Regions from separate parts of the Vibrio harveyi genome, predicted to be linked through region 2. Evidence: riboswitches for the same ligand, from Rfam matches in the RefSeq annotation. Region 2 holds a riboswitch; the other holds the start of a gene.

Region 1 (16,864 bases), 1.7 Mb from region 2:
TAGTGACCTAGAACATCACGGATAGTAAAGAAGTTACCTAGAGACTTTGACATCTTCTCACGGTCTACCATTACCATGCCGCTGTGCATCCATGTGTTCACGTACTGAGTGTCGTGTGCACAGCATGATTGCGCGATTTCGTTCTCGTGGTGTGGGAACTGAAGATCAGAACCGCCGCCGTGGATGTCGAAGTGGTTGCCTAGGATTGACGAGTTCATAGCAGAACACTCAATGTGCCAACCTGGACGACCTGGACCCCATGGTGATTCCCATGTTGGCTCTCCCGGTTTAGACATCTTCCAAAGTACGAAGTCTAGCGGGCTACGTTTTGCTGTTTCGATATCGACACGAGCACCAGCTTGAAGCTGGTCAAGATCTTGCTTAGACAATTTTCCGTATTCGTTGAACTTGCCCACTTCGAACATTACGTCGCCGTTGTCTGCAACGTAAGCAAAACCACGCTCGATTAGCTTTTCAACCAATTCGATGATTTCAGCAATGAACTGAGTCGCACGAGGTTCAACGTCAGGACGTTTCATGTTTAGTGCATCAAAGTCAGCGTGCATTTCACCGATCAAACGTTCAGTGAGTGAATCACAAGACTCGCCGTTTTCTGCCGCGCGTTTGATGATTTTGTCGTCGATATCAGTGATGTTGCGTACAAACGTTAGATCGTAACCAAGGTAACGTAGGTAACGAGAAACAACATCAAAAGAAACGAAAGTACGACCGTGACCAATATGACAGAGATCGTAGATGGTAACTCCACAGACATACATGCCAACTTTGCCGGCTGTAATTGGTTTGAATTCCTCTTTCTGTCTTGTGAGTGTGTTATATATCTTTAACATGATCTCTATCTATGATTGTGAATGAATAACAAGAACACCGAGTATAACAACTCAGACCTTATTAGGTAATAGCAATTAACCGATAAAACGATAATCGGCTAAACTTCAAGCACAAAACTATGAATTTGTTCTTCCTGAGTTTTTAAAGCGTAATAACTTAGGCTAGAATCGCAGTTTCAATACAACACAGTAAAGGAAAGTAGCATGATCACCCTTCACACTAATTTTGGTGACATCAAGATTCAACTAAACGAAGAGAAAGCGCCAGAAACAAGCGCAAACTTCCTTCAGTACTGCCGCGACGGTTTCTACGACAACACTCTTTTCCACCGTGTTATTGACGGCTTCATGATCCAAGGTGGTGGTATGGAGTCCGGTCTACGTGAAAAAGCTACACGTGCACCTATCAAGAACGAAGCAAACAACGGCCTTAGCAACAAAGTGGGTACACTTGCTATGGCTCGTACTATGGAGCCGCATTCAGCAAGCTCTCAGTTCTTCATCAACGTAAACAACAACACGTTCCTAGATTTCCGTAGCGAAAGCCTAGATGGTTGGGGTTACTGTGTATTCGGTGAAGTAATCGAAGGCATGGACATCGTAAACAAGATCAAAGGCGTTAGCACTGGTTCTTACGGCATGCACCAAGACGTACCTCTAGAAGATGTAATGATCACTGGTACTACAATCGAAGAGTAATTCTTTAGAATTGCCACCAAGAGATAAGTTTGTGGGGAGGCTTCGCCTCCCCTTATTTCTATGACGACATTATTTATATCTGATCTTCATCTTACCCCATCACGTCCGGACATCACGGAGTGCTTTGTCACGTTCATGCGTACAGAGGCGATCCATGCAGATACTTTGTATGTGCTCGGTGATTTGTTCGAGTTTTGGATTGGTGACGATGATAACACCCCTTTCGCAGACCAGATCCGCGCTGAATTTAAAGCGCTGACGGATTCTGGTGTCCCTGTTTTCTTCATCCAAGGCAACCGAGACTTCCTCCTAGGTAAACGCTTTTGCAAAGAAACCGGTATGACGTTGCTCGACGACGTTTGTACGATTGACCTCTATGGTCAAAAAGCCGTTATCTTACATGGCGATACACTTTGCATTGATGATGTGAAATACCAAGAGTTTCGTAAAACCGTTCATAAACCATGGCTTCAATGGTTGTTTAATCGAATTCCTTGGTTCGTTAAGAAAAGAATTGTCACCAAGGTTCAATCAGACATTCGAGATGATAAAAAAACTAAGTCTCTCGATATCATGGATGTAAACCAAGGCGAAGTTGAACGTGTTATGTCTCAAAACTGCGTCAACTTGATGATTCACGGTCATACACATCGTCCAAATACACATTTTTTTGAACTTAATGGTGCTAAAAACACCCGCATCGTTTTAGGTGATTGGTATACCCAAGGCTCAGTTTTACAAGTAAATTCTGACGGTTTTGACTTACAAACACGACCGTTTGACACAGAATTGAAGTAAAGCTTGTCGAGCGTGTAGAAGATTGACGCGTAAAGCATAGAAATTTTACAAAAAATCGCTATCATCGTAATACTAAGTTAAACAGAACAAAGTACCGCATTGAAGTATTCATACGTAGCTCGTCAACCGATACTAGACAGAGAAAAGCGTACCATTGGGTACGAGCTTCTCTTTCGTGACGGTCCGAAAAACACCTTTCCAGAAGTAGAACCAGAAATGGCGACTAGCCGACTTTTGTCTGATCACTTCTTGACGACTCACTACAGCACACTAGGTGATAAACTTGGCTTTGTTAATTTTCCATACCAAAGCTTAGTCAACCTAGTTCCTACTCTATTTCCTAATGAGTCGTTAGTTGTAGAGGTGCTGGAAGATTGCGAACCGACAGATGAGCTACTTCATGCGATAAAACATCTGCACGCATCTGGTTATCGTGTCGCATTAGATGACTTCGTTCCGACCAAGGCTTGGAAGCGCTTCTTACCATACGTCGCTATCATTAAGTTTGATATCCGTTTGGTGCCTATAGATAAAGCTGCAATCTATATTCGTTCTCTCGGACATTTTGGTATCGACTTCTTAGCAGAAAAAGTCGAAACCTATGAAGAGTTTGAGCAAGCGATGGATGCTGGGTTTAACTACTTCCAAGGATACTTTTTCAGTAAGCCAGAGATGATTCAGAAAAAACGCCTCAACCCAGCGTTTTTGACGGTTATACAACTGTGCAAAGAAATTGCAGATAAACCTATCGATTTCAATGAGGTAGAACGTCTGTTTTCTATTGATGTGACTTTGTCTTATAAGCTGTTGACTTACGTAAACTCAGGTTACACGCTCACAACTAAGATTAAGTCTTTCCGTCAAGCTCTGGTTTACCTTGGTGAAGAGCGCTTAAGACGCTTTATTTCTCTTGTGGCGATTGCCTCTGTGCACGAGGATAAACCTGACTCTCTCTATTCGTTAGCGATTCAACGCGCACGTATGTGTGAGATTTTGTTGAGCCAGATGAAAACCAAGTATGATCCGGGCCAAGCATTCCTGACAGGTATGTTTTCACTGCTGGACTCACTACTCGATCAGCCACTATCCGATGTAATCAGCGACATTCCAGTCGATGAGGAAATCAAACAAGCACTCACCAGTCGAAAAGGTGTATTAGGCTACCTACTTTCAATGATCATTGCTTACGAGAAAGCCGATTGGGAAACGACGGAAAAGTACTGTAACGCGCTCAAACTGAATGAACCACAATTAGCGAAGGCGTTCAGTCAATCCACTGCGTGGGCCCAAGAACTGCTGTCTCAAACGCCCTAAATCGCTATAATGCCCCAAAAGAATACCTCCAGCCTCACTGATATGCTCAAGTAACCTCGCGATGCTACGTTCAGCGAGAATAAGTTGGGTGTAAAAGGTTGTTTGTTTTACCGCTTAATTAATCGAGATTTCATTTTATGGCTTCTTCTTGTCCTTGCGGGTCTAACCGCACCTACTCACAGTGTTGTGAAATCGCCCACAATAACCATGCTGACGTCATCACTCCAGAGCAGTTGATGCGTTCTCGCTATAGTGCACATGTGTTGGGTCTAGTGGATTACGTGGTAAAAACATATCACCCAAGCTGTAACGCAGAAGAACAACGTGAAGGCATTGCCCAGTCCATCGATAGCGATTGGTGCAAGCTTGAGGTAGTCAAAACTGAAGCGAGTAGCAACAAGAATGAAGGTTTTGTTGAGTTCAATGCGTACTTTAATGAAGACGGCAAACGCTACTGCATGACAGAGCGTTCTCGCTTTGTAAAAGAAGACGGACTTTGGTACTACATTGACGGCACATTTCCTGAAGAGCCAGAAGACGAACTAGAGCAAGATCCACGCTTAAGCCAGCCAGTAAGTAGCCTAAAAGTAGGTCGCAATGACCCGTGTATCTGTGGAAGTGGTAAGAAATTTAAGAAGTGTTGTGGGTAAAGCATTCATACCTAGCTTATTAAACTCGATTTAATTGGATTCTTGACATCGCTTAGGCTTGTCGAAATGACGTGAATATATGTACCTGTTTGAAGTAGATAACTCTACTGCAAGCACCATTAGAAAATATACCGTCATTCTGAACAGCGAGGGACGAGCATGATTCAGAATCCAATCGCCACTCGCACTGTCGCCGAGGTTTACCCCGAACCAAGAACACTAAATTAAAAAAGCCCCTAGACTCCCGAGTCATAGGGGCTTTCATTTATCTATAGCAGGCTTATTTATGACGCTCTTTCAGTTTATTCACCACGTCATTCATCGATAGACCTTGGTCCTGAAGCAATACCAGTAAGTGGTATATCAGATCTGCAGATTCACACACTAACTCCGCCTTATCGCCCGACGTCGCCGCAAGCGCGACTTCAACGCCTTCTTCGCCCACTTTTTGCGAAATACGCTTGGTGCCACGGGCATAAAGACTGGCAGTATAAGAGGAATCTGGGTCGGCACTCTTGCGGGCAGCCAATAGCTGCTCAAGTTGATGAAGCCACACCATTTGTGACTCCTCTTGAGGGTCCACATCCCAGCAAGTAGTGTTACCCAAGTGACACGTAGGACCAATGGGATTCACTTTCACCAGTAGCGTATCGTTGTCGCAATCGAGCTGAATGTTCACCAATTGCAATACGTTGCCAGAGGTCTCACCTTTCGTCCAAAGACGTTGCTTGGTACGAGAGAAAAACGTCACTTGACCTGTTTCGCCCGTTTTTGCCAACGCATCTTGGTTCATGTAACCCATCATCAGCACTTGGCTTGATTGGAAATCTTGTACGATGGCAGGTACCAGACCATCCACCTTTTCCCAGTTGATTCGCTCAGCTAGCGAACTTACTTCGGCGGCTTTCACACTCATAGTCGTACCTCAATGCCTTGTTGTTTCAAATACTGCTTTAGTTCACCAATATTGATGACTTGCTTGTGGAATACCGATGCGGCAAGCGCGCCATCCACATTTGCTTTTTGGTAGGCTTCTGCGAAATGCTCCATGGCACCTGCACCGCCCGATGCAATCAATGGCACGTTACACACTTCACGCACCATATTCAGTTGTTCGATGTCGTAGCCGTTACGTACACCGTCTTGGTTCATCATGTTCAGCACGATTTCACCAGCGCCGCGCTTTTGTACTTCTTGCACCCAATCACGCGTTTCCCATTGGGTCGCTTTGGTGCGTTCTTCATCACCAGTAAACTGGTAAACCTGATACTTGCCCGTCTCTTTGTCGTAGTATGAATCGATACCAACGACGATACATTGCACACCAAACTTATCAGCAAGGTCAGTAATCAACTGAGGGTTAGCCAAGGCAGGAGAGTTAATAGATACCTTATCGGCACCAAACTCAAGAATGCGCGCCGCGTCTTCTGCTGATTTAATACCACCAGCCACACAGAACGGGATATCAATCACTTCTGCAACGCGAGCGACCCAACTTTTATCGACGACACGACCATCACTTGAAGCGGTAATATCGTAGAACACAAGCTCGTCTGCGCCTTCTTCAGCATAACGCTGCGCCAGAGGAACGATGTCACCAATAATTTCGTGGTTGCGAAACTGGACGCCCTTCACCACTTGTCCATCACGAACATCAAGACATGGAATTATTCGCTTTGCCAACATGCAAACGCCTCCTCTGCTGTGAACTTACCATCTAACAATGCACGACCAACAATCACGCCAGCAACACCGCTGCCTTTTAGTGCTTCGATATCCGCTAATGAACCGATGCCACCTGAAGATTGGAACTGCACTTGCGGGTACTGTTTACATAAGTCGACGTAAAGCTCAACGTTTGAACCTTCTAGCGTACCGTCACGAGAAATGTCCGTGCAAAGCACATGCTGTAGACCTACCGTCAGATAATCGTTGATCAATGCTTCGATAGTCACGCCTGAATCTTCTTGCCAACCAGAGATCGCTACCTTACGCGTGCCGTCTTGATCGATGTTGATGTCTAGCGCGAGAACAATTTTCTCTGCACCGTATTTTTCCATCCAACCTTTCACAAGCTCTGGCTGTTTTACCGCTGTAGAACCAACGACAACACGCTGAGCACCCGCTTCTAGCAGGTCAACCACGTCTTGCTCTGTACGCACACCGCCACCGATTTGGATGTTTGCTGGTGTGCTTGCTAGTAGCTTTGCAATCAAATCTAACTGGCGTGCTGTCGTGTCTTTCGCGCCAGTTAAATCCACTAAGTGTAGCCAGTTAGCACCCGCTTGGTGGTACAAATTAAACTGCTTTGCTGGGTCGACTTTGTACTCGGTAACTTGACCGTAATCACCTTGATAAAGGCGAACCACCTGTCCTTCAATTAAATCAAGAGCTGGAATAATCACACTAAATCCCTTTTATAATTCTAAGAAGTTTTGAATAAGCTTCGCGCCTGCTTTTGAAGAACGCTCAGGGTGGAACTGCACACCGTAGTAGTTGCCACTTTGTACTGCTGCTGTGAACGGGTTGCCGTATTCACACTCAGCAATCGTGTACTCCCCGACAGGCATTGCAAAGCTGTGTACAAAGTAGAAGTACTCACCTTCTTCAATGCCTTTGAACAGTGGGTTACCTGCTTTTGCAGACACTGTATTCCACCCCATATGCGGCAGCGGTAAATCGCCGGTTTGTAGCAACTTTACTTCGCCATCACAAAGTCCAAGACACTCAACCAACTCATCTGCTTTCTGCCCTTTCTCTTGAGACACTTTGCCCAATAGTTGCATGCCTAAACAGATACCTAGCAAAGGCTTTTCTACCTGTTTTACCAAGCTGATAAGATCGCGCTCTTCTAGGTTCTTCATCGCTTCACTGGCAGTCCCCACTCCCGGTAGAAATAGCTTGTCAGCTGCCAATACAACTTGTGGATCTTTTGAAATAGTTACGTCATAACCTAGGCGTTCAATGGCAAACTTCACCGAAGAAACGTTGGCACAGCCAGTATCGATAATGACAACTTTCTGTTCTGTCACTGTTTTTCTCCTTGCTAACGTGAGCCTTAAAGCACGCCTTTACTACTTGGTAGCTCAGTGCCTTCTACTTTGATTGCTTGACGTAAAGTACGACCAAACGCTTTAAACAAGCTTTCAATGATGTGGTGGTCATTATTGCCCGCAGAAGACAGGTGCAGCGTACACGCTAGGGTGTCAGTCAGAGAACGGAAGAAGTGAACCACCATCTCTGTTGAAAGATCACCCACTTGCTCACGGCTAAACTGCGCGTCGAACTTAAGGTAGGGACGACCTGATAGGTCTAGCGCACATTGTGCTAAACACTCATCCATTGGCAGGCTGAAACCAAAGCGACCAATACCACGCTTGTCACCCAGCGCTTCTTTCAACGCCTGACCCAAGGCAAGAGCGGTATCTTCTACTGTGTGGTGATCATCGATGTGAAGGTCTCCTTCCACTTTGCACACCATTTGGAATCCACCGTGCGTCGCAATTTGATCCAACATGTGGTCGAAGAAACCAAGACCCGTTGAGATGTCATTACCGCCTTGCTCATCAAGATTAACCGCAACTTTGATGTCCGTTTCTTTCGTGGTACGAATCACTTCAGCAACACGAGCTTTCACCGTCAGATCTTTCAGGATCTGTTTCCAACCCATGGTTTCTGGGTTGTATTGAATACCACGAATTGCCATGTTTTCTGCAAGTTGAAGATCGGTTTGACGATCACCAATCACAACAGAGTTTTGAAAATCAACTTTGCCACCTTGTAGATACTCTTTTACCAAGCCCAATTTAGGCTTACGGCAAGAGCAGTTATCTTCATCAAAGTGAGGACAAATCAGCACGTCGTCAAACTTCACACCTTGAGACTCAAAGATCTCCATCATCATGTTGTGTGGAGCATCAAAGTCTGCTTGTGGGTAGCTGTCGGTACCTAGACCATCTTGGTTCGTTACCATCACTAGGCGGTATCCGGCATCCTGCAACGACAACAGGCTTGGGATAACAAATGGCTCTAGTTTAAGCTTATCTAAACGGTCTACTTGAAAATCAACCGGCGGCTCAACAATTAAGGTGCCATCACGGTCGATAAAAAGGATTTTTTGTTGTTTGCTCACTCGAACTTCCTTATTGCTATATCTTTTTGGCGCTCCCGCTATTGAGCGAGAGCGATAAATACTTTTTCTACTTATGAGTAGTAGTTTCTGATAAATCCGAGTGTTTTTTCGCACTCGTCGCGGTTACCCACACTGATACGTACACAGTTCTCGATTGGTGAGTTACGTAAAATAATGCCCGTATCCCAAGCGGCTTTGAAAAGATCATCGCCATCTGGGAACTTCACCAATAGGTAATTCCCCCATCCTTCAAAGACTTCCAATCCCGGAATCATTGACAAACCAACTTGTAAGTAAGCTCGGTTTGCATTCAAGTCGAGAACTTGGAACTTCGCTCGCGCTAGACCTGCTTCAGACAGCGCTTGAGTAGCAATTTCTGCCACTGGAACCGGTACTGGATATGGTGCGATAACTTTAAGAAGTACATTAATCAGCTCTTCGTTCGCAAGCGTAAATCCACAACGCAGACCAGCAAGCGCGAAAGCTTTCGACAGAGTACGCAGAATTGCTAGGTTCGGATATTGCGCCAGCAAATCTACCGTTGACGCTTCTGGACAAAAATCAATGTACGCTTCATCCATTACAACGATTGCTCGGTCTTTTGTCATTTCAAGCAGAGACACAATGTCTTCACGCTTAACCAAGTTACCTGTTGGGTTGTTTGGCGAACATACGAAAACCAGTTTCACGTTATCCAGATTGGCTTCGATGCCTGCAAGGTCTAGTTGCCAATCTGACGTCAGTGGTACGGTTTTGCGCTCAACACCGATGGTTTCGGCACTGATAGCGTACATACCGTAAGTCGGTGGACAGTAAAGAATCGCATCTTCACCCGGCTCACAGAAAGCACGAATCAGTAGCTCAATGCCTTCATCTGCACCGCGAGAAGTCAGCGTTTGTTCTGGTTTCACACCCGCATACGCCGCGTAAGCGGAAATCAGTTCTTTCGGTTGGCATTCGCTGTAACGATTAAGACGAGCAAAGTCTGTTTTGTATTCATTGTTAAATGGTGATTCGTTGGCATTTAGCCATACGTCACCAGTACCGCCAATTCGGCGAGCCGATAAATAAGGGGTAAGTTTTTGGACTTGTTTACGCGCTAGCTTTTCCATCTCAATATCCTCTTACTTCGCTGCCAATTTTTCTACACGGATAGTCACCGCACGTTTGTGTGCATCTAAGCCTTCTGCTTCAGCCATAGTGACTACTGTAGGGGCAAGGTTCTTTAGACCGTCAGCAGATAGCTCTTGAATCGTCATACGCTTAGAGAAGTCCGCCAAGCCTAAGCTTGAATAAGTACGTGTGTAACCGTAAGTAGGAAGAACGTGGTTAGTACCCGATGCGTAGTCACCTGCTGATTCAGGCGACCAATCACCAAGGAAAATAGAACCTGCGTTGTCTAATAGAGGCAGAAGCTCGCGTGGGTTCTTCGTCTGAACAATTAAGTGCTCAGGACCGTAGTAATTTGAGATTGAAACCGATTGAGTCAGAGACTCAGCAATAATAATCAAACTTGAAGCTAATGCTTGCTCGGCAATGTCCGCACGAGACAACTCTTTAAGCTGACGTTGAACAGCATCCGTCACTTGATCTGCAAGCACAGGAGAAGGAGTCACAAGAACCACTTGAGAGTCAGGACCGTGCTCTGCTTGGCTTAACAAATCCGCTGCAATGAAATCTGGGTCTGCCGTTTCATCAGCAATCACTAGCACTTCTGATGGGCCCGCTGGCATATCAATCGCTGCACCACGGAAATCATTACTTACCTGACGTTTTGCTTCTGTCACGTAAGCGTTACCTGGACCAAAGATCTTATCAACTTTAGATACGGTTTCTGTTCCGTAAGCCATTGCTGCGACGGCTTGACCACCGCCGACATTGTACACTTCATCAATGCCACACAGTTTTGCTACATAAAGGATCTCGTCAGCAATTGGGGGTGGAGAACAAAGCACCACTTTACGACAGCCTGCAATTTTTGCAGGAACCCCAAGCATCAAAACAGTCGATGGCAATGGCGCACTGCCACCGGGAATGTACAAACCCACTTTTTGAATTGGGCGCGTTACCTGTTCACAAACTACACCCGGTTGAGTTTCTACTTTGATTGGCTGCGGCTTCTGCGCTTTGTGAAACTTAGCAATGTTTTCATACGCTTGCTCCAGTGCATTCTTCATTTTTTCAGAAAGACGCGCAGATGCCTCATCGATTTCTTGAGTTGATACACGGATAGATTCCGGCTGCACTCGGTCAAACTTCTCAGTTAGCTCCAATAATGCAGCATCGCCTTCTTTGCGAACTTTTGCGATTACTTCAGAAACCGCGGCAGTGATATTCGCACCTTCTGTAATTGCAGGACGTTCTAGGATTGAGTCTTGCTGCGTTTCACTTAGCGATTGCCATACGACTGTTCTCATTGCGATTACTCCATCATTTTTTCAATTGGTAGTACTAGAATTGAGCTCGCACCCAGTTCTTTTAGCTGTTCCATGGTTTCCCAGAACAGGTTTTCAGTACTTACCAAATGAACCGCAACTTTTTGCTTGTCAGCAGATAGAGGCAATACCGTTGGGTCTTCAGCACCAGGAAGTAGAGCTTTGATTTGGTCTAGCTTCTCTGCAGGTGCGTGTAACATGATGTACTTAGACTCCTTCGCTTGCTGTACGCCTTGCATGCGGGTAAGAAGTTTTTCGATTAGCGCCACTTTGTCTGCATCGAATTCGCCAGTACGTTGAATCAGTGTCGCTTTTGATTTGAAGATAATTTCAGCTTCTTTAAGACCGTTCGCTTCCAGTGTTGCGCCTGTAGAGACCAAGTCAGCGATGGCATCAGCAAGACCAGCGCGAGGAGCAACTTCTACTGAGCCTGTCAACATACATGTTGAGAATGGAACACCCGCTTCATCCATATAAGCTTTTAACAGCTGCGGGTAAGTTGTGGCGATACGTTTTCCAGCTAAGTCTTGAGGACCGTTGTACTCTTCGTCTTTATCAATCGCGATAGATAAACGGCAACCACCGAAATCAAGTCGACGAAGTTGAACAAATTCAGACGGTTCACCCAGTGCTTTGCGATCAAGACGAACTTCTTCTAATTCGTTTTCACCAATAAAGCCCAAGTCAACCACGCCATCCATAATTAGACCTGGAATATCGTCGTCACGAACCAAAAGCAAATCAATTGGCATATTTTCAGAATGAACAACTAAACGCTCACCCATTACATTGAACTTCACGCCACATTTTTTAAGTAGAGCTTGGCTCTCTTTGCTTAGACGACCTTTTTTCTGAATTGCAATTCTTAAGCGTTGTGTTTGCATTGCTTTATCCCTGTGCCAGATTCGGTAATTAAAATATTTTATAAACCAGTAAAACTAAAAAACCCTCGAGAGATGTTGGTCTCCCGAGGGTTTGAAATCTGTTTTCACTTTGATTTTCACCTCCGGGAGTTTCCTATCTCCCGGGTATGCGTGCATCTCCCGAAAGACTAGGCTGGGTGATGATGGTGATGAATGTTCATTACAAAATTACGCATACTTATTTAAGGCTCGATTATGTTGATTCGTTAATGACCACACTAACGAAGGATTAATTTTTTTTCAACAACGAATTTGCACTTTTCCTAATGTTTTTACTAACCAATTGATATTATTATTCTTTATTTTCATTTCAATCATCAAAGAAACACAAATTCAGCTCATTTATGCCACCAATTTGTTATAAAAAAACTAGTAGCCTCAAATCTCGCAAAAACAAACGTTTAAAATTCCATCAATGCGACAAGCAACAAAAGTCTCAATAACGAAACACTTGATTCAAATTTGAGACATCATTCATTACTAAACTTTCCTTTGGGGCATAAAAGTAAAGAGTCATCAAAGTGCAAAAAATCGACACTACGTTAAAACGACATTCGGCAGATGCAGATCCATTGGTTCCTTTAATAGGGAACAGTGCGTGCATCAATGAACTTCGTAACAAGCTCAAAAAATACGCACGATGCGACGCAGAGGTGCTTATTCAAGGTGAAACAGGGGTCGGAAAAGGAATGTGTGCTCGTATCATCCATGAGCTGTCCAACAGGCATTCATTCCCATTTGTCGAAGTAAATTGTGGAGCAATTCCGAGTGGACTGATTGCATCTGAGCTTTTTGGTCATGAAAAAGGCGCATTTACAGGAGCTATCTCCGATAGGATTGGATTTATTCAGAAAGCAAATCGAGGCACCCTATTTCTCGATGAGATTGGCGATATGCCGCCAGAATTACAAATACATTTACTCCATTTCCTTGAGAGTAAGCAAATACATAAAGTGGGTGCAGACAATATCATCGACGTAGACTGCCGTGTGATAGCAGCAAGTCACGTAGATCTAAAAAATGAAGTAATACAGGGAACGTTTCGCGAGGATCTGTTCTACAGACTCAATATTCTGCCACTTACTATTCCCCCCCTACGGAAGCGTGGCAAAGACATCCTGACATTATCAGAATACTTCTTGAGTTCTCTTACCAATAAAAGGTCTCAAGGGCTATCAACAGAAGTTAGAAACAAGCTAATGAAGCACAAGTGGCCCGGAAACGTAAGAGAGCTTCGTAATGTGATCCAAAGAGCGATTGTTATGTGCGAAAACAACACTCTACATGTTGCAGATCTCGGTTTAGATACCAGTGAGAGGCAACTTCTTCCCTCTGTCGAACAAATAGATTTGGATTATCTACTAAAAGCGATTGAAGACAACAAGCACAACATGAGTGCCGCTGCGAGACATTTGGGGATCTCCAGAACCACACTCTATCGCTTAATTAAAAAATATAACCTACCCGTCTGATCCCGTTGAACTTCGAGCCTTGATAAACTGTAACGTAACACTGTGTAACAGGTGAATTCTTGTTTATCAATCAGTTAGACAATGGCGTCCATTCCTTAAAATAAAAAAACATACAATTCAACAAGTTGAGTTCGGCATGCTATTTGCCTTATTCATATCAGTCTTCTAGACAAAATATCCCCAAAAACGCGATTTGCCCCCCTCACCATAAATCGCGTATAAAAAAAGCTCCGCTAGAAATAGCGGAGCTTCCTCTTTATAAGCTTGTATAAAAGCAACTTACGCGTTTTGACAAGATGCCATTTTTGACTTTGAAAGCCATGACAAAATCGCACAAACGATAACGAATGTAATCGATGCTGCGATGAAAGAGAACGCAATTGAAGCCGTCATACCAAGAGCAATAAAGCCAACGCATGAAACAAGCGCGACTGATAATGCATAAGGTAACTGAGTTGATACGTGATCGATATGGTTACAACGTGCACCAGTCGATGACAAGATAGTCGTATCTGAGATTGGAGAACAGTGGTCACCGAATACCGCACCAGCAAGAACCGCACTTAGCATTGGTAGCATAAGCGCTACATCTGTTGCGCCAGCCATATCGCCCGCGATTGGTAGCATGATACCGAACGTACCCCATGAAGTACCTGTCGAGAACGCCATTAGACCAGACAGCAAGAATAGGATAACTGGCAGCCAGTGTGGGTTGATGTTGCCTTGTGCCATTGTAGATAGGTAAGAACCTGTCTTCATGTCACCGATAACAGAACCGATAGTCCAAGCAAACACTAGGATTAGGATTGCACCAAACATTGATTTAGCACCAATCCAAAGCGTACGTGCAATCTCAACCATTGGTAAACCTTGCTTCAGCACCGTAAATAGCGCGACAGCAAGACCAAGTAAGCTACCGTAAATTAGAGAAGTACCAACATCAGTATTCTCAAACGCACCTAACAAAGCAAATTCTTTGCCATCTGCTGCTAGTGCTTGACCACCGGTGTAAAGCATTGAAGCAATCGTTGCCACAATAAGCGTAACGATTGGAAGAACTAGGTCAGAAACCTTACCCTTCTCACTTTCACGGATATCTAGCTCTTCATTTAGCTCATGCGCTTCTTGAGTATCATTTTCTTTATCTTTATCGAAACCACGACCTTGAGACGCCGCGATTTCGTGATCACGCATCTTACCAATATCCAAACCAAACCATGCCACTGCGAATACCATTAGCAAAGCAAACACAGCGTAGAAGTTCATTGGGATAAGGCGAACATAAGCGCCTAGTGCAGAATATTCTGTGATGCCATGTGACACCAAGATACCACCGATAATAGTAATGATGTATGCACCCCAGCTTGATGCTGGCATGATCACACACATAGGTGCAGCTGTGGAGTCTAAGATGTACGCTAGCTTAGCGCGAGAGACGTAAAAGCGGTCAGTTACTGGACGAGAGATCGCACCAACAGCAAGACTGTTAAAGTAATCGTCGACAAAAATGAATACGCCAAGGAAAGCTGCAAGAAGTTTAGAGCCACGTTTACTTTTTACGCGTGTTTGCGCCCATTCAGCGAAAGCACGAGTACCACCAGAAAGTGTTAACAACGCTGTTGTCATACCTAAAAGAATAAGGAAGCCAACAATACTCATGTTCCAAGTATTGATACCACCGTCTTCAATAAAGACAGAAGAAACTTGAGAACTAACATAACCTACCGTATTACCGATAGACCAATCGTTAAGAAGTACCGCACCCAGCACGATACCAACACCAAGAGAAACTAAAACACGTCGAGTTAGAATCGCCAGCGTCAGCGCGACAATAGGCGGTAATAACGAAACAGGAGAATGTGCAAAATCTATTAAATTCATGATCTTCAAAAACCAAAGTTTGGCTAGAGATCTACTGCAGACAAGTCACGTAGCATACGGTACGTGCTCATGTTGAACTTAGCGACAGGGAAGCGAACACTTCACCCAACCCTACAGTAGCGCTCCATAGTTTAATGTAAATATACTATGGCAGTGTTGTTCCTTTCAGAGACAACCCCAGCAAGTGGTTTCGATAGCCCCACTTACTTCGGCAATCTTCGCCTTCCACTATTATTCATTGGCATCACCCCAATAATAGCTACTCTTCGAGACTGCACCTCTACGGCAATAACAAACAATTAACCGTTAATCGTACAAATTAACAACAATTTATCTGCAATATTGCATCAGGTGGTTGTCATTGTACCTATGAAGCCTCCCATTGCAACACATCAAACTAAATTAAATGAATAAATAATCGCGATTTCGATTTATAAATGAAATGTGACCAAATCATACATTGCGCAACTGCAATCACTTCAACCTTGTCCATTATGAAACTTTATTACTACTATTAAATACGCCATAGTTTTACGTGCAACAATAAATGAATGAAATATGACAGTGATAGCATTTGCCATCTAATCCTTTTCTGTCAGAAAAAGGGAAATTTAATTCAAGCTATAAATAAACATGATAGCGATCGAGAAAAAGACCGTATCTATTAAGTAAAAATTGTCTGAAGTGGCTAATTAAATTTCAAATTGATTAATTAATATTGTTAGAACCCGAAAAAACTAAAGAAATTTAATCTAAATCATGAATTAGCATTTGCACATATCAGAAAGATAAAGTTAAATATAAGGACTCTATGTTTATTTCTAGATTCACATTTAATTTATCTTATCGATAAGCGATGTAGAATCTTTTAACCTATTAATAGGAATCGTCATGTCAGAGCTGACTAAAACACTTCTAAATATCCGTAGCCTTCGTGCATTTTCTCGTGAGCTGACTCTAGAACAATTGGAAGAAGCTCTAGATAAACTAACTATCGTTGTTCAAGAGCGTCAAGAAGCAGAAGAAGCAGACCGCGCAGCACAAGCTGAGCAAGAAGCTAAACTGGCTGCTATCGCTGAGCAAATCGCTCAAGACGGTATCGATGTTGAAGCGCTAATTAGTGCACTTGCTGGTGAAACAAAAACTAAAGCAAAAACTAAACGTGCTCCTCGCCCTGCTAAATACAAATACACTGACGTAAGCGGTGAAGAGAAAACTTGGACAGGTCAAGGTCGTACACCTTCTGCAATCCAAGAGCAACTAGATGCAGGCAAATCTCTAGATGATTTCCTAATCTAAGAATAGATTTATGAAATTTTAAAAAGGTTCCCTATGGGAGCCTTTTTTATTTGTCTGTAAATAGATACAAAAATGGCGCATTTTGAATGCGCCATTTTTTGCGTATGTAAGAAGTTGGTTAATTCAACAGAATCTATTAACGTTCCCAGTATGCTTCTTCTAAACTATCTTCGCGCTCAGGAAGACCACGAGAAAGACGTGGTGAATGCTGCACTAACACTTCGTAACTCGCACGGTTTGCGTATTTACAGACTTGAGAGAACGAAGAGTAAGTTAAATACTCATTGCTGTGCTTGCTAGAGTTAGGCACATTTTCTTTGTGGTATTTATTTGCAGCCATATCGTGAAGTACTGCTGACAATGCTGCATCACCTGCACCATTAGTATTTTTAATTTTTTCTGGACCACCC
Region 2 (16,864 bases):
ACAAATATTCTCGTAAACTCAGCGATATTTACCTGTTGTACGCCGTACCTGTACTGACACTGCCTCTTATCGTTGCCCTTGCCTCTCGTACTGGTTGGCTAGCATCCATCATTGCTATTTTGCTGGTGATTCCATACATGTATCGCTTTGCAACGCGTGCACGTTTTGTTCGATGGGTGATGGCGATGGCAACAGGTCTCGCGCTGTCGATTGTGGTGATGAATATTGCCTTCCCAGATGGAAACGGTCTTGCCAGTGAAAAGGTGAATATGGAGTCACCACGTGCTTACACCTTCCCACAAACATTGGACATGGTGATTGAGAAGCCATTCACTGGGTACGGTTACGGCAAGTTTGAGTCAGAATACATGCTATACACAGCGCGTCAGCATGCACTCAATGAAAGCTATCCTGCGGGCTTGCCATCGATGGATCACCCGCACAATGAATTGTTGTACTGGGCGGTAGAGGGCGGATTGTTGCCAATTCTGGGGATCTTTTTGGCAATGGCGTTAGTGCTATATCGCATCTACCAAGCCAAACGCGGTACTCGCTTAGCACTGCTGGCACTGTTTATTCCAATCGTGCTGCACTCGCAATTAGAATATCCCTTCTATCATTCATTGGTGCATTGGCTGATCTTTGTGATTCTGCTTTATTGGGTCGACCAACGAGTTTCTCGTTACCGCCAAGCACCGTTTAGCAAAGTAACCAAAAGTTTATTGCGAGTATGTAGCCTCGTCATTCCAGCAGTATTTACTTTCTATATGGTTAGCGCATTGCACACCAACTATGTCTTAACCAAGTTTGAAACAACGCGCCCGACCAACCCGGACATCTTAAATCAGGTGACAAATCCTGTGGTTTGGAAAGATCGTTTCGATTGGGATGTATACAGTACTTTCTTAAACATCGGCTTATATAAACAAGATCCAACCTTGATTCAGCCTTACATTGATTGGTCTCTGGAAATCATTAAAGACAAGCCACGCCCAGCGTTTTACAACAACTTGATACTGGCATATCAAGGGTTGGATGACACAAGCAAGGCAGAACAAATTCGCGCTGAGGCACAGTTCTTGTTCCCTAAAATTGATTTCAGTGGCGTCAACTATCAGCCACCTTCTCAAGCTATCTCACCAACACCAACGTCCAGCGCTGAGCAATAAATACAAAAAAGCGAAGGAATAACCTTCGCTTTTCTTTACCTCATTACCGAGGCGATTTACTCAGTCAGTGACTCTTCTAAAGCTCGCAAACACAAAGCAACATTTTCAGGTCGAGCACCATAGCCCATCAGTCCAATTCGCCATGCTTTACCAGCAAGTGCACCAAGACCTGCACCAATCTCTAGGTTGTAGGTTTCAAGTAAGTGATTGCGCACTTTTGCTTCATCAATTCCTTCAGGGACATAAATCGCATTCAATTGCGGTAGTCGATATTCTTCTTCTACCACGAATTCAAAACCTAGTTTTTGCAGACCCGCTTTAAGCTTCTCATGCATTAACTGGTGACGCGCCCATGCATTTTCTAAGCCTTCATTTTTAAGGATAAGTAGAGCTTCATGTAGCGCATACAAACTGTTCACCGGTGCAGTGTGGTGATAGCTGCGTTTGCCTTCTCCACTCCAGTAACCTAATACTAAGCTTTGATCCAAGAACCAGCTTTGAACCGGTGTCGTCCTGGATTGAATCTTCTCAATAGCAGCCGGAGAAAGAGTCACTGGCGATAAGCCGGGAACACAAGACAAACATTTTTGGCTGCCAGAATACACAGCATCTAACTGCCATTCATCGACTTTGAGAGGTACACCACCAAGCGAAGTCACGGCATCGACAATCGATAGCAGACCGTATTGCTTCGCAAGCTTACCCAAGACTTGAGCGTCACTCACCGCGCCCGTCGACGTTTCTGCATGAACAAAAGCAAGAATCTTCGCATCAGGGTGCTGCTTTAATGCTTCTTCAACTTTATCGACCGATACAGGCGTTCCCCACTCATCATCGACGACAACCGCTTCACCACCAGCACGAACCACGTTTTCACGCATACGCTCACCGAAAACACCATTGCGGCAGACGATGACTTTGTCGCCCTTTTCAATCAAGTTGACAAAGCACGTTTCCATACCTGCACTACCCGGCGCAGAGACTGCGATAGTAAATTCATTTTCCGTTTGGAAAGCGTATTTAAGCAGTTGTTTTAGTTCATCCATCATAGCAATGAAAAGTGGGTCTAGGTGACCAACCGTTGGACGGCTAAGCGCTTGTAAAACCTGAGGTGAAATATCAGATGGACCAGGTCCCATTAAAATACGATGTGGGGGAATAAAGCTTTGGATCGGCATGTCAGCTCCTTGATTGCAGTCATTCATCCTGAGCGTTATAAAAGTTCTATGTAAAATGCTGGCTCAGGCATCGGAGTTTTCACCCTAATAGATTTTTCCTCTATCGGCAATTAGCCCTAAGTATAGAGGTCAAACCACTGTCACAAATTCGTTAATAAAAACTTTCATAATGGTTGAGATATTGGTTGACAATGTGACAGCAAAACCGTTCAATGTTTAAGCTTTATGCAGAAGAGGAGCACTACCCAGGCAGGTGATTTGTGGAGCCGCAATTCCAATACCAATCACTCAGGGGGAGTAGTGCCGAGGTAAGTCAAAGTTGCAGGATTTGACTTGTCGGTTGACTTGGGTTGAGTCCCATCAACTGTCATCAGCGCCGTATGATGAAGAGCTTCTGAGGGTAAATTTTCAAATTACATTCTAACTACCTCTCTATTTGCTCTGTTCCTTTCCTCACCAAACATTGGATGTATTGGGCAACCAATTAATTGTTGTTATTTTTTCAGGAAGTCGTGGGAGAACGCAGTGAGCGCATTTAACGTAGCAAAATTCGGTGGAACCAGTGTTGCCAACTTTGAGGCAATGAGTCGTTGCTCCACTATCATAGAAAACAACCCAAATACTCGTCTTGTCGTCAGCAGCGCTTGCTCAGGTGTCACTAACTTATTGGTTGAGCTGGCAAATGGTGTTCAAGACCAAGAACATCGAGCAGAAGTACTTCAGAAACTAGCAGGTATCCACGAATCGATTCTGTCGCAGCTAGAAAACGCAACCGAAGCAGCAGCTGAGGTTTATTCGATTCTTGATACCGTCACGAGCTTGGCAGAGGCTGCTTCAATCCAAGCAAGCACCAAACTGACAGACCATTTAGTCGCTTGTGGTGAATTAATGTCGACTCATATCCTTGCACAACTAATGCGTGAGCGTGGTGTGAACGCAGTTCGTTTTGATATTCGCGACGTGCTAAAAACCGATGGTAATTTTGGTCGAGCTGAACCTAATGTCGAGACAATTTCGCAGCTAGCACAAGAAAAGTTAGTACCACTTTGCCAAGAATACGTGGTTATCACCCAAGGTTTTATTGGCTCAGATGAAGAAGGTAATACCACCACGCTTGGTCGTGGCGGCAGTGACTACAGTGCAGCACTCATTGCAGAAGGTGTGAAAGCAGCAGGTCTAGAGATTTGGACCGACGTACCGGGCATCTATACCACAGACCCACGTATCGCCTCAAAAGCAGCGCCAATCCCAGAGATCAGCTTTAGCGAAGCATCAGAGATGGCAAACTTCGGCGCAAAAATTCTACACCCTTCAACGCTAGTTCCGGCACTTCGTCACGACATCCCTGTATTCGTAGGCTCGTCTAAAGAACCGGAAAAAGGTGGTACATGGATCCGCCACCAAGTAGAGAGCTCACCTTTATTCCGAGCACTTGCTCTGCGCTGCAACCAAACCATGGTGACATTACGCAGTGCTAACATGTTCCACGCATACGGCTTCTTAGCCAAAGTATTTGAGATCCTAGCGAAGCACAAAATCTCTGTAGATCTGATCACCACATCTGAAATCAGTGTGTCACTCACTCTTGACCAAACAGACACGTCTGGCGGTGCTCCTCAGTTACCACAAGCCGCGCGTGAAGAGCTTGAAGAGCTATGTAAAGTAGAAGTAGAACACGACCTATGTCTCGTCGCTCTGATTGGTAACAACATGAGTGAAAGCAAAGGCTACGCGAAGCAAGTATTTGGCACGCTAGAAGACTTCAACCTACGTATGATCTGTTACGGAGCAAGTCCACATAACCTGTGCTTCCTTGTTCACGAGTCGGTATCTCGCCAAGCGATTCAAAAACTGCATACTGAATTGTTCGAGCAATAAAAACTCTTTCATCCACTAATAAGCAAGGGCTGCACATGGCAGCCCTTTTCGTTTCGATCTGGTTTGGTTAACCGTTAATGTTGGGACCTAACCATTTTTCCGCTTCGATCCTATCCCAGCCTTTGCGATCAGCATAGCTTTGCAGCTGATCCTCTTGGATCTGAGCGATCGCAAAGTAACGAGAGTCAGGGTGCGAGAAGTACCAACCCGAAACGGATGCACCTGGGTACATCGCATAGCTCGATGTCAGTGACATTCCAATGTTTTCTTCAACATTCATAAGCTCCCAAAGCGGTCCTTTCTCAGTATGCTCTGGACATGCTGGGTAGCCAGGAGCAGGACGAATACCTTGGTATTTCTCACGAATCAGGTCTTCATTCGACAGATCTTCATCCGCAGCGTAACCCCAAATATCCTTACGCACACGCTCATGTAGATACTCAGCAAATGCTTCCGCCAGACGGTCCGCTACCGCTTGAATCATGATGGCATTGTAATCATCACCCTGTGCTTTGTATTCGTCGGCAAGTTCACGCTCACCGATACCGCCGGTTACAGCAAAAGCACCAACCCAATCGTGCTTACCAGACTCTTTCGGTGCAACATAATCAGACAGACAGTAATTGAAGCCTTTCGGTTTCTCCGTTTGCTGACGCAAGTTATGCAGCACTTTCGCCACTTCAGTACGCGACTCGTCGGTGTAAACTTCGATATCATCACCCACGCTTGCAGCAGGGAATAGACCACACATACCTCGCGCTTTGAGTAACCCTTCACGCTCAACACGATCTAGTAGTTCGTTAGCATCTTTGTACAGGCGTTGAGCCTCTTCACCCACTTCTTCATGATCAAAGATTGTTGGATACTTGCCGACTAACGACCAAGTCATAAAGAAAGGCGTCCAGTCGATGTACTTACGCAAAGTAGACACTTCAAAGTCATCAAAGATATGAATGCCCGGCTTCACAGGAGCAGGAGGCGTGTACTTATCCCAATCAATCGCGACTTTGTTCGCTCGTGCTTCTTCTAGAGTAACAGGCTTGGTGTGCGGCTTCTTACGATTATGCTGATCACGTACGCGTTCATAGTCCACGTCCAGTTTCTCAACAAAGCCAGGACGAAGTTCGTCTGAAAGTAATGATGTACATACACCAACCGCACGAGAAGCGTTATTGACGTAAACCACAGGATGTTTGTAGTTCTGCTCAATCTTAACCGCCGTGTGCGCTTTCGATGTTGTTGCACCACCAATCAGAAGTGGAAGATCGAAATCAAGACGCTCCATTTCTTTGGCGACATGCACCATTTCATCAAGGGACGGAGTGATCAAACCAGAAAGACCAATGATGTCGACGTTTTCTTCTTTGGCTACCTTGAGGATCTTCTCACATGGCACCATTACGCCAAGGTCGATGATCTCGTAGTTATTACATTGCAGTACCACACCAACAATGTTCTTACCGATATCGTGCACATCACCTTTAACCGTAGCCAGTAAGATCTTACCGTTGGAAGAGCCCGCTTGTTTCTCTTTATTAATAAAAGGTTCTAAGTGCGCTACTGCCTGCTTCATAACACGCGCTGATTTCACTACCTGCGGAAGGAACATCTTACCTTCACCAAATAAGTCACCCACCACGTTCATACCGTCCATCAACGGACCTTCGATTACTTCCAGCGGTTTGGATGCATTAAGGCGAGCTTCTTCGGTATCTTCAACGATGAATTCAGTAATGCCTTTAACCAACGCATGCTCTAGACGTTTTTCTACCGCCCAAGTACGCCACTCTAGTGCAGACGCATCTTCTTCTTTACCAACGCCTTTACCTGCGTATTCTGCTGCAATATCTAGTAGTCGCTCAGTCGAATCATCACGACGGTTAAGAACCACATCTTCTACCGCCTCACGCAGCTTATCAGGAACGTTATCGTAAATTTCCAACTGACCCGCATTAACGATGCCCATGTCCATACCATTTTTAAAACAGTGGTATAGGAACACCGCGTGAATCGCTTCACGAACGTAGTTATTACCGCGGAATGAGAAGGAAACGTTAGACACACCACCAGAGATCATCGCGTGAGGTAAGTCGCGCTTGATGTCAGCAACCGCTTCGATGAAATCCACGGCATAGTTGTTGTGTTCTTCGATGCCCGTCGCAACCGCAAAGATGTTCGGGTCAAAGATGATGTCTTCTGGTGGGAAGCCGACTTCATCAACCAAGATACGATAAGCATTAGTACAGATTTCTAGCTTACGCTCACGTGTTTCTGCCTGACCAACTTCGTCAAACGCCATAACGATAACTGCAGCACCATAGCGACGGATCAGCTTTGCTTGCTCAACAAACTTCTCTTTACCTTCTTTCAAAGAGATGGAGTTTACGATGCCCTTGCCCTGAATACACTTCAGACCCGCCTCGATAACCTCCCATTTAGAAGAGTCGACCATGATAGGCACTTTAGAGATCTCAGGCTCAGATGCGCATAGGTTTAGGAAGCGAACCATACAGGCTTCTGCATCCAACATGCCTTCATCCATGTTGATGTCGATGATCTGAGCGCCGTTCTCAACTTGTTGTCGGGCGACCTCTAACGCTTCATCATAGAGTTCTTCTTTGATCAGACGTTTAAATCGAGCAGAACCAGTTACGTTAGTACGTTCACCCACGTTGATAAACAGCGTCTCTTTTTCAATAGTAAGAGGCTCAAGACCGGATAAACGACAAGCAACCGTAAGCTCAGGCAAATCACGAGGTTTCACATCTTCAACTGCCATTGCCATATGGCGAATATGCTCTGGCGTGGTACCACAACAACCACCAATTAGGTTAAGGAAACCACTCTCCGCCCATTCTCTAACGTGTTCCGCCATATCTTCTGGCGAAAGGTCATACTCACCAAAAGCATTCGGTAGACCCGCGTTTGGGTGAGTAGAAACAAAAGATTCAGAAATACGAGAAAGCTCTTCTACGTACGGGCGCAGTTCGTCAGGACCAAGCGCACAGTTCAAACCAAATGAAATAGGGTTAACATGACGAAGAGAGTTATAGAAGGCTTCCGTTGTTTGACCAGAAAGCGTACGTCCAGAAGCATCGGTAATGGTACCGGAGATCATAACTGGCAACTCGATGCCTAGTTCTTCGAAGACGCTATCAACCGCGAAGGCACAAGCTTTCGCGTTAAGTGTATCGAAGATAGTCTCGATCAGAATAAGGTCAGAGCCACCGTTGATCAGCGCTCGAGTTGATTCTGAATAAGCTTCAACAAGCTCATCGAAGCTGACGTTACGATAGCCCGGATCGTTTACATCAGGGGAGATAGAACAAGTACGGTTTGTTGGACCAAGCACACCCGCGACATAACGTGGGCGCTCTGGCGTTTTTGCCGTCCACTCATCAGCGGCTTCACGCGCAAGCTTTGCAGCGGCAAAGTTGATTTCCTCACTCAGGCTTTCCATCTCATAGTCAGCCATCGCAATCGTCGTCGCGTTAAAGGTGTTGGTTTCAAGAATATCAGCGCCTGCTTCTAAGTAAGCGCTGTGAATTTCCTTAATCAATTGAGGCTGAGTGAGCACCAACAAATCGTTGTTGCCTTTTAGATCACAATGCCAATCCGCAAAGCGCTCTCCTCGATAGTCTTGCTCTTCAAGTTTATATCCCTGAATCATGGTGCCCATACCACCATCGATCAGCAAGATACGTTGCTTTAATTGAGCTTCAATCTGTTGTCTTACATTACTTCCCACAGTACAGCCTCATTCCTTTAGTTATCTCTCCATCCTATCACACAAATTAAAGGAGTCTAGACGTCTAAAATGCGAATTACTGATTATTTTGTCTCCGTCGAGTTACAAAATAATCTCGAAAAAATGTTTGCTATTTAGTCAACATCGTCCGAGAATTCCATTCATAAAATGTTACAAATAGAGAGCTCTATGTCGGTCTATCATACTTTATGTTTTCTATCTGCAGCCGCAATGGTTATTGCCTTTGTAAACAGTAAGATAGGAAAGATGCAAACCACCATCGCAATCACTGCCGGTTCGATGATTCTTTCACTCCTCATTCTAATCGCAGGTCAAAATGATTGGTTTCATCTCACCGAGATAGCGACCGAAACGGTTACCAGCATTAACTTCGAGGACTTTCTTCTTAAAGGTATCCTCGGATTCCTACTTTTTGCCGGTGGTTTGGGTATAAAACTCCCTAACCTCAAAGACCAAAAATGGGAAATCACCGTACTCGCTTTAGGTGCAACACTCTTCTCAACCTTCTTTATTGGTTTTGTACTTTACGGCTTCTGCCAAGCTATCGGCATTCAATTCGACCTCGTCTACTGCCTGCTATTCGGTGCGCTTATCTCCCCAACCGACCCGATTGCAGTACTCGCCATTGTTAAAAAGCTTAATGCACCAAAACGAATCTCTACACAGATCGAAGGTGAATCTCTGTTTAACGACGGCTTTGGTCTGGTTATTTTCGTAACACTATTCACCATCGCCTTCGGTACTGAAGCTCCAACGGTAGGTAGTGTGACAATGCTATTCATTCAAGAAGCGATTGGTGGCATCGTTTACGGCTTCGTACTAGGTTTAATTTTCCATTACCTAATCAGCGCAACTGATGACCACTCAATGGAACTACTACTTACTATAGGTGTACCAACCGCTGGTTACGCATTTGCAGAATACCTTCACGTATCTGGACCACTTGCGATGGTGGTATCGGGCATCATGATCGGTAACTGGACGCGCTTCATTGGCTTCTCTAAAGAGAGTGAAGATCATCTAGACCACTTTTGGGAATTGGTCGATGAGTTCTTAAATGGCGTGCTATTCCTTCTTATTGGTATGTCGATGCTGCTGTTCGAATTCCACAAAGAAGACTGGATCATGATGGCAATTTCAGTACCACTAGTACTGGCTGCTCGCTATCTAAGCGTGTTCATTTCTTACATCGGATTTAAGCGCTATAGAAAATATAATCCTTGGTCTATTAAGATCTTAACTTGGGGTGGCTTGCGCGGCGGTCTTGCATTGGCAATGGCACTATCAATTCCCTCAGGCATCTTAGTAATTCCAGAGAAGTTGATTGATGTAAAAGAGATCATCATGGTAATGACTTACTCAGTAGTGGTGTTCTCAATCCTTATCCAAGGCTCAACCATTACACCAATGATTGAGAAAGCGAAACAAGCAGAGAAAAACATGGAAGCAGAAGTTTCATCGGAACCACAAGAAGCAAAAGCATCTCAAGAATAAGTACCACGATAATTCTTAGAATTAGGCAGCCAACTGGCTGCCTTTTTTATACTTTGTTCGCGACTAGACCTCTAGACAATACTCTATTCCCTAGCCCAGCACCTTTTATAGTTCGATCAACCAAATACAGCCAAAGTGGTAATGAATAGCTTCAACTTGAGAAAAATCTACAGGAATGCATAAAGATAGCTAGCAAAATCTATCAGATTCACTTTTGCAAACCTCGAGATCTTTACTAGCGAGGACAAGACGCTCTATGTGAGTGTGACGAAGTCCAAACATTAATGCTCAAGCAAATTTACGAGCCACTGAGCTCTAGTTGAAAAGTCAATGAGTATCTAAAAACAAAAGTTGTTCTGTCGAACCACATCGTTGTGTGGTGTTTTTCTGAATAACAGTAATTAAGGTAGGGACATCGGAAGAAATTGCAGGTTATCTGAAACTTTTGCGGGCTCGTTTTCTAGAAAGAGGGAATCGTACTCTAGAAATGACAAAACCCAGTCCGGAGGCTGGGTTTCTAAATAAGTGGCGGAGCGGTTGGACTTGCACTCAATTGGACTGCACACGAGCGGGACTCGTTGGTCGTAAACCAAAATAATAGCGCAAACGAAAAAGCCCTAGCATTTCTGCTAGGGCTTTGTCTGAATAAGTGGCGGAGCGGACGGGACTCGAACCCGCGACCCCCGGCGTGACAGGCCGGTATTCTAACCAACTGAACTACCGCTCCGCACTGGTTAGACCTAAAGTCTAAGTTTTTGTCTTCACTTTTTCATAAAAAGTGAAAATAAAATACAAGCCTGGCGATGTCCTACTCTCACATGGGGAAGCCCCACACTACCATCGGCGCTAATTCGTTTCACTTCTGAGTTCGGAATGGAAGTCAGGTGGGTCCAAATCGCTATGGTCGCCAAGCAAATTCTTTAATTCGGAAAACTGATTTTAAGTTCTACTTACACACATTCAATGTTCTTACATTGAGTCCATCAAAACCCCTTGGGTGTTGTATGGTTAAGCCTCACAGGCAATTAGTACAGGTTAGCTCAACGCCTCACAACGCTTACACACCCTGCCTATCAACGTTCTAGTCTCGAACAACCCTTTAGGATACTTAAAGTATCAGGGAAGACTCATCTCAGGGCTCGCTTCCCGCTTAGATGCTTTCAGCGGTTATCGATTCCGAACTTAGCTACCGGGCAATGCGTCTGGCGACACAACCCGAACACCAGAGGTTCGTCCACTCCGGTCCTCTCGTACTAGGAGCAGCCCCCTTCAATCTTCCAACGCCCACGGCAGATAGGGACCGAACTGTCTCACGACGTTCTAAACCCAGCTCGCGTACCACTTTAAATGGCGAACAGCCATACCCTTGGGACCGACTTCAGCCCCAGGATGTGATGAGCCGACATCGAGGTGCCAAACACCGCCGTCGATATGAACTCTTGGGCGGTATCAGCCTGTTATCCCCGGAGTACCTTTTATCCGTTGAGCGATGGCCCTTCCATTCAGAACCACCGGATCACTATGACCTGCTTTCGCACCTGCTCGAACCGTCATTCTCGCAGTCAAGCGGGCTTATGCCATTGCACTAACCTCACGATGTCCAACCGTGATTAGCCCACCTTCGTGCTCCTCCGTTACGCTTTGGGAGGAGACCGCCCCAGTCAAACTACCCACCAGGCACTGTCCGCAACCCCGATTAGGGGTCGACGTTAGAACATCAACACTACAAGGGTGGTATTTCAAGGACGGCTCCACACAATCTAGCGACCGTGCTTCAAAGCCTCCCACCTATCCTACACATGTAGGGTCAATGTTCAGTGCCAAGCTGTAGTAAAGGTTCACGGGGTCTTTCCGTCTAGCCGCGGGTACACTGCATCTTCACAGCGATTTCAATTTCACTGAGTCTCGGGTGGAGACAGCGTGGCCATCATTACGCCATTCGTGCAGGTCGGAACTTACCCGACAAGGAATTTCGCTACCTTAGGACCGTTATAGTTACGGCCGCCGTTTACCGGGGCTTCGATCAAGAGCTTCGACCGAAGTCTAACCCCATCAATTAACCTTCCGGCACCGGGCAGGCGTCACACCGTATACGTCATCTTACGATTTTGCACAGTGCTGTGTTTTTAATAAACAGTTGCAGCCACCTGGTATCTGCGACTCTCAATAGCTCCATCCGCAAGGGACTTCACCGTCGAGAGCGTACCTTCTCCCGAAGTTACGGTACCATTTTGCCTAGTTCCTTCACCCGAGTTCTCTCAAGCGCCTTGGTATTCTCTACCCGACCACCTGTGTCGGTTTGGGGTACGATTCCTTACAATCTGAAGCTTAGAGGCTTTTCCTGGAAGCATGGCATCAATGACTTCACTACCGTAGTAGCTCGACGTCGTGTCTCAGCCTTAAAAAGAGCCGGATTTACCTAACTCTTAAGCCTACGCACTTGAACCTGGACAACCGTCGCCAGGCCCACCTAGCCTTCTCCGTCCCCCCATCGCAATTGTAAGAAGTACGGGAATATTAACCCGTTTCCCATCGACTACGCCTTTCGGCCTCGCCTTAGGGGTCGACTTACCCTGCCCCGATTAACGTTGGACAGGAACCCTTGGTCTTCCGGCGAGGAGGTTTTTCACCCCCTTTATCGTTACTCATGTCAGCATTCGCACTTCTGATACGTCCAGCATGCGTTACCACACACCTTCAACCGCTTACAGAACGCTCCCCTACCCAATGTACTAAAGTACATTGCCGCAGCTTCGGTTTACTACTTAGCCCCGTTACATCTTCCGCGCAGGCCGACTCGACCAGTGAGCTATTACGCTTTCTTTAAATGATGGCTGCTTCTAAGCCAACATCCTGGCTGTCTGAGCCTTCCCACATCGTTTCCCACTTAGTAGTAATTTGGGACCTTAGCTGGCGGTCTGGGTTGTTTCCCTCTCCACGACGGACGTTAGCACCCGCCGTGTGTCTCCCGGATAGTACTTACTGGTATTCGGAGTTTGCAAAGGGTTGGTAAGTCGGGATGACCCCCTAGCCTTAACAGTGCTCTACCCCCAGTAGTATTCGTCCGAGGCGCTACCTAAATAGCTTTCGGGGAGAACCAGCTATCTCCAGGTTTGATTGGCCTTTCACCCCTAGCCACAAGTCATCCGCTAATTTTTCAACATTAGTCGGTTCGGTCCTCCAGTTGATGTTACTCAACCTTCAACCTGCCCATGGCTAGATCACCTGGTTTCGGGTCTATATCCAGAGACTGAACGCCCAGTTAAGACTCGGTTTCCCTACGGCTCCCCTAGATGGTTAACCTTGCCACTGAATATAAGTCGCTGACCCATTATACAAAAGGTACGCAGTCACACCACGAAGGTGCTCCTACTGCTTGTACGTACACGGTTTCAGGTTCTATTTCACTCCCCTCACAGGGGTTCTTTTCGCCTTTCCCTCACGGTACTGGTTCACTATCGGTCAGTCAGTAGTATTTAGCCTTGGAGGATGGTCCCCCCATATTCAGACAGGATATCACGTGTCCCGCCCTACTCGATTTCACTTTATATGCGTTGCCGGTTACGGGGCTATCACCCTGTATCGCACAACTTTCCAGAAGTTTCACCTGACGCATAAAAAGCTTAAGGGCTAGTCCAATTTCGCTCGCCGCTACTTTCGGAATCTCGGTTGATTTCTTTTCCTCGGGGTACTTAGATGTTTCAGTTCCCCCGGTTCGCCTCGCTGCGCTATGTATTCACGCAGCGATACTAGCTTATGCTAGTGGGTTTCCCCATTCGGAAATCCCAGACTCAAATGGTTTTTACTACCTAATCTGGGCTTATCGCAAGTTAATACGTCCTTCATCGCCTCTGACTGCCAAGGCATCCACCGTGTACGCTTAGTCACTTAACCATACAACCCGAAGGAGTTTCGAGTTGATGAACAAGTCACCAAAGTTGTCTGCAATTTTTATACATGATGCAGACTTGATTTTGCCGGACTCAAATTCCAAGAACACTTGAATGTGTTGTATTGGTGTTTGTCATAAAGACAAACATTGAGAACTTTACAAACAAACTTAAAAGTTTGTTTTGTCAGCTTTCCAAATTGTTAAAGAGCTAGATTTCTTTCGAAACCATTTTTAAAAGCACTCATCGAATGCGCTTAAAGATGGTGGAGCTAAGCAGGATCGAACTGCTGACCTCCTGCGTGCAAGGCAGGCGCTCTCCCAGCTGAGCTATAGCCCCATCAAGGTGTCGATACTGTATGCCAATTCCTTGGGAAGGGAATTGGTGGGTCTGAGTGGACTCGAACCACCGACCTCTCGCTTATCAGGCGAACGCTCTAACCACCTGAGCTACAGACCCAGTATCGTCTCTTTTTTATAAACCGTATCAATCTGTGTGGACACTCATCGTGAGTAATCATCGTATAAGGAGGTGATCCAGCGCCAGGTTCCCCTAGCGCTACCTTGTTACGACTTCACCCCAGTCATGAACCACAAAGTGGTAAGCGTCCTCCCGAAGGTTAAACTACCTACTTCTTTTGCAGCCCACTCCCATGGTGTGACGGGCGGTGTGTACAAGGCCCGGGAACGTATTCACCGTGGCATTCTGATCCACGATTACTAGCGATTCCGACTTCACGGAGTCGAGTTGCAGACTCCGATCCGGACTACGACGCACTTTTTGGGATTCGCTCACTCTCGCAAGTTGGCCGCCCTCTGTATGCGCCATTGTAGCACGTGTGTAGCCCTACTCGTAAGGGCCATGATGACTTGACGTCGTCCCCACCTTCCTCCGGTTTATCACCGGCAGTCTCCCTGGAGTTCCCACCCGAAGTGCTGGCAAACAAGGATAAGGGTTGCGCTCGTTGCGGGACTTAACCCAACATTTCACAACACGAGCTGACGACAGCCATGCAGCACCTGTCTCAGAGTTCCCGAAGGCACCAATCCATCTCTGGAAAGTTCTCTGGATGTCAAGAGTAGGTAAGGTTCTTCGCGTTGCATCGAATTAAACCACATGCTCCACCGCTTGTGCGGGCCCCCGTCAATTCATTTGAGTTTTAATCTTGCGACCGTACTCCCCAGGCGGTCTACTTAACGCGTTAGCTCCGAAAGCCACGGCTCAAGGCCACAACCTCCAAGTAGACATCGTTTACGGCGTGGACTACCAGGGTATCTAATCCTGTTTGCTCCCCACGCTTTCGCATCTGAGTGTCAGTATCTGTCCAGGGGGCCGCCTTCGCCACCGGTATTCCTTCAGATCTCTACGCATTTCACCGCTACACCTGAAATTCTACCCCCCTCTACAGTACTCTAGTCTGCCAGTTTCAAATGCTATTCCGAGGTTGAGCCCCGGGCTTTCACATCTGACTTAACAAACCACCTGCATGCGCTTTACGCCCAGTAATTCCGATTAACGCTCGCACCCTCCGTATTACCGCGGCTGCTGGCACGGAGTTAGCCGGTGCTTCTTCTGTCGCTAACGTCAAATAATGCAGCTATTAACTACACTACCTTCCTCACGACTGAAAGTGCTTTACAACCCGAAGGCCTTCTTCACACACGCGGCATGGCTGCATCAGGCTTGCGCCCATTGTGCAATATTCCCCACTGCTGCCTCCCGTAGGAGTCTGGACCGTGTCTCAGTTCCAGTGTGGCTGATCATCCTCTCAGACCAGCTAGGGATCGTCGCCTTGGTGAGCCATTACCTCACCAACTAGCTAATCCCACCTAGGCATATCCTGACGCGAGAGGCCCGAAGGTCCCCCTCTTTGACCCGTAGGTATTATGCGGTATTAGCCATCGTTTCCAATGGTTATCCCCCACATCAGGGCAATTTCCTAGGCATTACTCACCCGTCCGCCGCTCGACGCCGTTATCGTTCCCCGAAGGTTCAGATAACTCGTTTCCGCTCGACTTGCATGTGTTAGGCCTGCCGCCAGCGTTCAATCTGAGCCATGATCAAACTCTTCAATTTAAGATTTTGTTCGGCTCAATGAATACTGAACATTACATAAGTAATGTTTGAATTGACTGTGCTGAATCTTTCGATTCAATGGTCACTTCGTTTCATTGAAACCTAATTTGATACCGAAGTATCTAATTGGATTATCATCAACGAGTGCCCACACAGATTGATAGGTCTATATTGTTAAAGAGCTTGGCTTTCAGTGCCTTAGCACTTAAGCGAGGTGCGTATAATACGCTTTCCACTTTGAAAGTCAACATAAAACTCTAAATTTATTTAGAACTTTATGGTGACTCGTCTGTATTCAGACAAGTCGGAAATAAAGCCTGGCGATGTCCTACTCTCACATGGGGAAGCCCCACACTACCATCGGCGCTAATTCGTTTCACTTCTGAGTTCGGAATGGAAATCAGGTGGGTCCAAATCGCTATGGTCGCCAAGCAAATTCTTTAATCTGGAAAACTGATTTTAAGTTCTACTTACACACATTCAATGTTCTTACATCGAGTCCATCAAAACCCCTTGGGTGTTGTATGGTTAAGCCTCACGGGCAATTAGTACAGGTTAGCTCAACGCCTCACAACGCTTACACACCCTGCCTATCAACGTTCTAGTCTCGAACAACCCTTTAGGATACTTAAAGTATCAGGGAAGACTCATCTCAGGGCTCGCTTCCCGCTTAGATGCTTTCAGCGGTTATCGATTCCGAACTTAGCTACCGGGCAATGCGTCTGGCGACACAACCCGAACACCAGAGGTTCGTCCACTCCGGTCCTCTCGTACTAGGAGCAGCCCCCTTCAATCTTCCAACGCCCACGGCAGATAGGGACCGAACTGTCTCACGACGTTCTAAACCCAGCTCGCGTACCACTTTAAATGGCGAACAGCCATACCCTTGGGACCGACTTCAGCCCCAGGATGTGATGAGCCGACATCGAGGTGCCAAACACCGCCGTCGATATGAACTCTTGGGCGGTATCAGCCTGTTATCCCCGGAGTACCTTTTATCCGTTGAGCGATGGCCCTTCCATTCAGAACCACCGGATCACTATGACCTGCTTTCGCACCTGCTCGAACCGTCATTCTCGCAGTCAAGCGGGCTTATGCCATTGCACTAACCTCACGATGTCCAACCGTGATTAGCCCACCTTCGTGCTCCTCCGTTACGCTTTGGGAGGAGACCGCCCCAGTCAAACTACCCACCAGGCACTGTCCGCAACCCCGATTAGGGGTCGACGTTAGAACATCAACACTACAAGGGTGGTATTTCAAGGACGGCTCCACACAATCTAGCGACCGTGCTTCAAAGCCTCCCACCTATCCTACACATGTAGGGTCAATGTTCAGTGCCAAGCTGTAGTAAAGGTTCACGGGGTCTTTCCGTCTAGCCGCGGGTACACTGCATCTTCACAGCGATTT

What was found. A riboswitch is a leader RNA that binds a small molecule or an ion and turns the genes downstream of it on or off. The one in region 2 is predicted to bind lysine.
Region 1: linked by a shared signal. The riboswitch ahead of tet(35) (tetracycline efflux Na+/H+ antiporter family transporter Tet(35)) and the one ahead of lysC (lysine-sensitive aspartokinase 3) in region 2 are both predicted to bind lysine.

The regions. Positions count from the first base shown of each region.
Region 1 covers NZ_CP125875.1:1,794,524-1,811,387, forward strand. The annotation lists gene cysS (cysteine--tRNA ligase) at 1-851, opposite strand, end outside; gene QMY49_RS08630 (peptidylprolyl isomerase) at 1,056-1,550, shown strand; gene lpxH (UDP-2,3-diacylglucosamine diphosphatase) at 1,611-2,348, shown strand; gene QMY49_RS08640 (EAL and HDOD domain-containing protein) at 2,448-3,662, shown strand; gene QMY49_RS08645 (YchJ family protein) at 3,800-4,312, shown strand; gene hisIE (bifunctional phosphoribosyl-AMP cyclohydrolase/phosphoribosyl-ATP diphosphatase HisIE) at 4,593-5,228, opposite strand; gene hisF (imidazole glycerol phosphate synthase subunit HisF) at 5,225-5,998, opposite strand; gene hisA (1-(5-phosphoribosyl)-5-[(5-phosphoribosylamino)methylideneamino]imidazole-4-carboxamide isomerase) at 5,980-6,717, opposite strand; gene hisH (imidazole glycerol phosphate synthase subunit HisH) at 6,730-7,344, opposite strand; gene hisB (bifunctional histidinol-phosphatase/imidazoleglycerol-phosphate dehydratase HisB) at 7,371-8,444, opposite strand; gene hisC (histidinol-phosphate transaminase) at 8,516-9,556, opposite strand; gene hisD (histidinol dehydrogenase) at 9,569-10,861, opposite strand; gene hisG (ATP phosphoribosyltransferase) at 10,867-11,763, opposite strand; His leader region at 11,817-11,955, opposite strand; gene QMY49_RS08690 (sigma-54 interaction domain-containing protein) at 12,318-13,274, shown strand; gene tet(35) (tetracycline efflux Na+/H+ antiporter family transporter Tet(35)) at 13,554-15,155, opposite strand; lysine riboswitch at 15,265-15,446, opposite strand; gene QMY49_RS08700 (H-NS family histone-like protein) at 16,047-16,454, shown strand; gene QMY49_RS08705 (inosine/guanosine kinase) at 16,591-16,864, opposite strand, start outside.
Region 2 covers NZ_CP125875.1:3,843-20,706, reverse strand. The annotation lists gene QMY49_RS00070 (PglL family O-oligosaccharyltransferase) at 1-1,169, shown strand, start outside; gene QMY49_RS00065 (pyridoxal-phosphate-dependent aminotransferase family protein) at 1,226-2,347, opposite strand; lysine riboswitch at 2,571-2,749, shown strand; gene lysC (lysine-sensitive aspartokinase 3) at 2,873-4,225, shown strand; gene metH (methionine synthase) at 4,293-7,973, opposite strand; gene QMY49_RS00050 (cation:proton antiporter) at 8,163-9,488, shown strand; tRNA gene QMY49_RS00045 (tRNA-Asp) at 10,139-10,215, opposite strand; rRNA gene rrf (5S ribosomal RNA) at 10,284-10,400, opposite strand; rRNA gene QMY49_RS00035 (23S ribosomal RNA) at 10,493-13,382, opposite strand; tRNA gene QMY49_RS00030 (tRNA-Ala) at 13,642-13,717, opposite strand; tRNA gene QMY49_RS00025 (tRNA-Ile) at 13,761-13,837, opposite strand; rRNA gene QMY49_RS00020 (16S ribosomal RNA) at 13,903-15,454, opposite strand; rRNA gene rrf (5S ribosomal RNA) at 15,770-15,886, opposite strand; rRNA gene QMY49_RS00010 (23S ribosomal RNA) at 15,979-16,864, opposite strand, start outside.